2 regions of the Streptomyces sp. NPDC030809 genome follow, and region 1 is predicted to be linked to the other one. Evidence: riboswitches for the same ligand, from Rfam matches in the RefSeq annotation. Region 1 holds a riboswitch; the other holds the start of a gene.
The links. A riboswitch is a leader RNA that binds a small molecule or an ion and turns the genes downstream of it on or off. The one in region 1 is predicted to bind ZMP and ZTP.
Positions count from the first base shown of each region.

Region 2: it holds a riboswitch for ZMP and ZTP, as region 1 does, so the genes downstream of both, ACZ407_RS08160 (serine hydroxymethyltransferase) here and ACZ407_RS33205 (bifunctional 5,10-methylenetetrahydrofolate dehydrogenase/5,10-methenyltetrahydrofolate cyclohydrolase) in region 1, are expected to answer to the same signal.

Region 1 is NZ_JBVIDV010000037.1:40,744-43,119, forward strand. It holds gene ACZ407_RS33205 (bifunctional 5,10-methylenetetrahydrofolate dehydrogenase/5,10-methenyltetrahydrofolate cyclohydrolase) at 1-813, opposite strand, end outside; ZMP/ZTP riboswitch at 887-978, opposite strand; gene ACZ407_RS33210 (class I SAM-dependent methyltransferase) at 1,039-1,800, shown strand; gene ACZ407_RS33215 (RNA polymerase sigma factor) at 2,015-2,376, shown strand, end outside.
Region 2 is NZ_JBVIDV010000004.1:317,920-320,295, forward strand. It holds gene rocD (ornithine--oxo-acid transaminase) at 1-795, opposite strand, end outside; ZMP/ZTP riboswitch at 902-993, shown strand; gene ACZ407_RS08160 (serine hydroxymethyltransferase) at 1,029-2,294, shown strand.

The sequences.
Region 1 (2,376 bases):
GGCCGCGGCCTGCACGGTCTGCTCCAGCAGGACGGCGATGGTCATCGGGCCGACGCCGCCCGGGACCGGGGTGATCAGGGAGGCGACGGCGGCCGCGGACTCGAAGTGCACGTCGCCGACGTTGCCCTCGTTGTAGCCGGCGTCCAGGACGACGGCGCCCGGCTTGATGTCCTCGCCGCGGATGAACTCGGCCTTGCCGACGGCGGCGACCAGGACGTCGGCCTGGCGGACGATCGAGGACAGGTCCTCGGTGCGGGAGTGGCAGTAGGTGACCGTGGCGTTCTTCTCCAGCAGGAGCATGCCGGCGGGCTTGCCGAGGATCGCGCTGCGGCCGACGACCACGGCGTGCTTGCCCGTGAGGTCCACGTCGTACGCGGCGAGCAGCCGCATGATGCCGCCCGGGGTGCAGGACTCGAACCCGGGCAGGCCGAAGCCCATCGCGGCGAAGGAGTGCATGGTGACCCCGTCCACGTCCTTGCCGGGGGCGATGGCCTCGAAGGCGGCCCGCTCGTCGATGTGGTGCGGCACCGGGTGCTGCAGCAGGATGCCGCTGACCTCGGGGTCCTCGGAGAGCGCGGTGATCGTCGCGATGAGCTCTTCGGTGGTGGTCTCGGCGGGCAGGGCCACGTGCCGGGAGGTGATGCCCGCCTTGGCGCAACGGTTCTGCTTCATCCGCACGTACGTCACGGACGCCGGGTCCTCGCCGACCAGCACGGTCGCGAGGCAGGGGGCCTGGCCGGTGCGCTCGGTGATCGCGGCGGCACGGGCGGCGGTCTGCTCCGTGATGCGGCGGGCGACGGCGGTGCCGTCCATGAGGCGGGCGGTCGGCTGGGTCGGAACGGTCTGGGCAGTCGTCACGGGGTCTCCTGAACGTCGCTGCGGGATCGCGGTTCGCCCAGGCGCGCGGCATCGACGCACCGAGTGCGCCGGGCCGCTCCCCGGTGGTGATCCACCCAAGCGCCAGTCACGGCCCGCCGCCCAGCCTACCGAATCGCAATCCGGTGGCCGAGCAGGCCCCCGTACTGGGACGATCAGCACATGACACCTGTTTTCGACGCATTGGTGGCGGAGGCCGAGTCCGTTTCGGTGGCCGGCTGGGACTTCTCCTGGCTGGACGGCCGGGCGACCGAGCAGCGGCCCTCCTGGGGGTACCAGCGCATGCTCGGGGAGCGGCTGGCCCGGGCCGGGTCCGCCCTGGACCTCCAGACCGGCGGCGGGGAGGTGCTGGCCGGGGCCGGGCCGCTACCGCGGCTGACGGCCGCCACCGAGGGCTGGCCGCCGAACGTCGACCGGGCCACCCGGCTGCTGCACCCGCTCGGCGCCCTCGTGGTCGCCCACGACGACGCGTCCCCGCTGCCCTTCGGGGACGGGGCCTTCGACCTCGTGACCAGCAGGCACCCCGTGCAGATCGACTGGCCGGAGATCGCCCGGGTGCTGCGGCCGGGTGGCACGTACTTCTCGCAGCAGGTCGGGCCCGCGAGCGTGTTCGAGCTGGTCGAGTACTTCCTCGGCCCGCAGCCGGAGGAGGTCCGGCGGGCCCGCCACCCCGACGACGCGGCGGCCGGGGCGGAGGCCGCCGGGCTGGAGGTCGTGGACCTCCGCTCCGAACGGCTGCGCACCGAGTTCGGGGACATCGGGGCTGTGATCTACTTCCTGCGGAAGGTGATCTGGATGGTGCCGGGGTTCACTGTCGGCCACTACCGGGACCGTTTGCGGAGTCTCCACGAACAGATCGAGCGGGAGGGTCCCTTCGTCGCGCACACGGCACGTTTCCTGATCGAGGCACGCAAACCGGAATGATCCGCGGCCCCGCGGCGTTGGATGCGGGGCAGCGGCCGCTCGGCAGCGTGGCGCAGGTCACTCAATTCCGCGCGTAACGCTTCGACTCGGGCACGCGATGAACCGACAGGTGTCCTCGCGCAGCCCGCGGCACCGACCCCGCCAGGGGCCGGTGCCGGCCGTCGCGCGATGATGTCCCGCCCGTCCTTTGTCTGTTCGCAACGAGAGGCTCCTTGTGTCGCTCAGCCCGTCCCGTACGTTCCCTCCGGAGATCGCCGAATCCGAGGCCCTCGTCGCGCTCGTCGAGCGCGGCCGCGAGCAGGGTCACATCAACGGTGACGACGTGCGCCAGGCCTTCGAGGCCGGCCGCATCCCGGTGGACCAGTGGAAGCGGGTCCTGCGCAGCCTGAACCAGGTGCTGGACGAGGAGGGCGTCGCGCTGCACGTCAGCGCGGCCCCCGCCGCCAAGACCGCAGCGAAGAAGCCGCGCAAGGCTGCCGCGGCTCCCGCCCGTACGACGACCGTCAAGAAGGCGGCCGCCGCCCCCCGGCCCATCGGGGCCCGCAAGACGGCCGCCGCCCCGGCTCCGGCCGCTGC
Region 2 (2,376 bases), on a different contig from region 1:
CGAGACCGGCACGATGCCCCCGCCGAGCGCCTTGCCGAGCACGTACACGTCCGGGACCACCCCCTCGTGCTCGCAGGCGAAGGTCCGACCGGTGCGGCCCAGCCCGGACTGGATCTCGTCCGCCATGAAGAGCACGTTCCGCTGCCGGGTCAGCTCGCGGACCCCGGCCAGGTAGCCGGGCGGCGGCACGAGCACCCCCGCCTCGCCCTGCACCGGTTCGAGGAGCACCGCGACCGTGTGGGCGGTGACCGCGGCGTCGAGGGCGGTCAGGTCCCCGTACGGCACGATCTCGAACCCGGGCGTGTAGGGCCCGAAGTGGTCGCGGGCCTCGTGGTCCGTGGAGAAGCTGACGATGGTCGTCGTACGGCCGTGGAAGTTGTTGGAGGCCACCACGATCTTCGCGTGCCCGTCGGGCACGCCCTTGACCTCGTAGCCCCACTTGCGGGCCGTCTTGATCGCCGTTTCCACGGCCTCGGCGCCCGTGTTCATCGGCAGGACCATGTCCTTGCCGCACAACTCGGCGAGTTGCGTGCAGAATTCGGCGAAGCGGTCGTGGTGGAAGGCGCGCGAGGTCAGGGTGACCCGCTCCAGCTGGGCCTTGGCGGCCTCGATCAGGCGCCGGTTGCCGTGGCCGAAGTTGAGCGCCGAGTAGCCGGCCAGCATGTCGAGGTATCTGCGCCCCTCGACATCGGTCATCCAGGCGCCTTCGGCCGAGGCGACGACGACCGGGAGCGGGTGGTAGTTGTGCGCGCTGTGCGCCTCGGCGGAGCGGATGGCGTCTGCGGTGGTCGACACGAGGTCTCCGTTCGTCATTGGACGGCGACGTGGGTGGCGTCACTTTCTATCGTCGCTCGCATGCCGGACGGGGAAACCTGGACCCGGCGCGTCACGTTAGGGTGGGGCCACGCACGGCGACTGGCGTACGGAGAACGAACTCCGGGGGAGCCGTGCGGGTACGACCGCAACAGCGGACCGCTCGCCTGGGCCGTCGCGGGGACGATTCGCCAACGACCCCGGAGGACGCCGCCATGACCGCGCGCCACCCCGCCCTCGCCGCCGCCGACCCCGCGCTCGCCGCGCTCGTCGGTGCCGAGGAGCGCCTGCAGGCCGAGACCCTGCGCCTGATCCCCAGCGAGAACTACGTGTCCGCGGCCGTGCTGGAGGCCTCCGGCACCGTGCTCCAGAACAAGTACAGCGAGGGCTACCCGGGCCGCCGCTACTACGAGGGCCAGCAGAACATCGACCAGGTGGAGTCCCTGGCGATCGAGCGGGCCAAGGCCGTCTTCGGGGTGGACCACGCCAACGTCCAGCCGTACTCCGGCTCGCCCGCGAACCTGGCCGTCTACCTGGCCTTCGCGCAGCCCGGGGACACCGTCATGGGCATGGCCCTGCCGATGGGCGGCCACCTCACGCACGGCTGGGGCGTCTCCGCCACCGGCTCCTGGTTCCGCGGGGTCCAGTACGGCGTCCGCGCCGACACCGGCCTGATCGACTTCGACGAGGTCCGCGAGCTCGCCCTCAAGGAGCGCCCGAAGGTCATCTTCTGCGGCGGCACCGCCCTGCCCCGCACGATCGACTTCGCGGCCTTCGCGGAGATCGCGCAGGAGGCGGGCGCCGTGCTCGTCGCCGACATCGCCCACATCGCCGGCCTGATCGCGGGCGGGGCGCACCCCTCCCCGGTCCCGCACGTGGACGTCGTCTCGACCACCACCCACAAGACCCTGCGCGGCCCCCGCGGCGCCATGCTGATGTGCCGCGAGGAGCACGCGAAGGCCATCGACAAGGCGGTCTTCCCGGGCCTCCAGGGCGGCCCGCACAACCAGACCACCGCCGGTATCGCGGTGGCCCTGCACGAGGCCTCGCAGGACTCCTTCCGCGGCTACGCGCACGCCGTGGTCGCCAACGCCAAGGCCCTCGCGGAGGCGCTGCTGGAGCGCGGGTTCGACCTGGTCTCGGGCGGCACCGACAACCACCTGATCCTCATGGACCTGACGCCGAAGGACGTGCCGGGCAAGGTGGCGGCCAAGGCGCTGGACCGGGCCGGGATCGTCGTCAACTACAACACCGTGCCGTACGACCCCCGCAAGCCGTTCGACCCGTCCGGCGTGCGCATCGGCACGCCGTCGCTGACCTCGCGCGGGCTGGGCACCTCGGACATGGCGGCCGTCGCGGACTGGATCGACCGCGGGGTGGCGGCCGCCGGGCGCGGGGACGAGGCGGAGCTGGCGGTGATCCGGGCGGAGGTGGCCGAGCTGATGGCCGCGCACCCGGCGCCGGGGCTGCCGGTCGGCTGACCGGACCGGGCCGGCTGACCGGACCGGGCCGGCTGACCGGACCGGGCCGGTTGCCCGGGCCCCGGTGGAGCGGCCCCTCCCG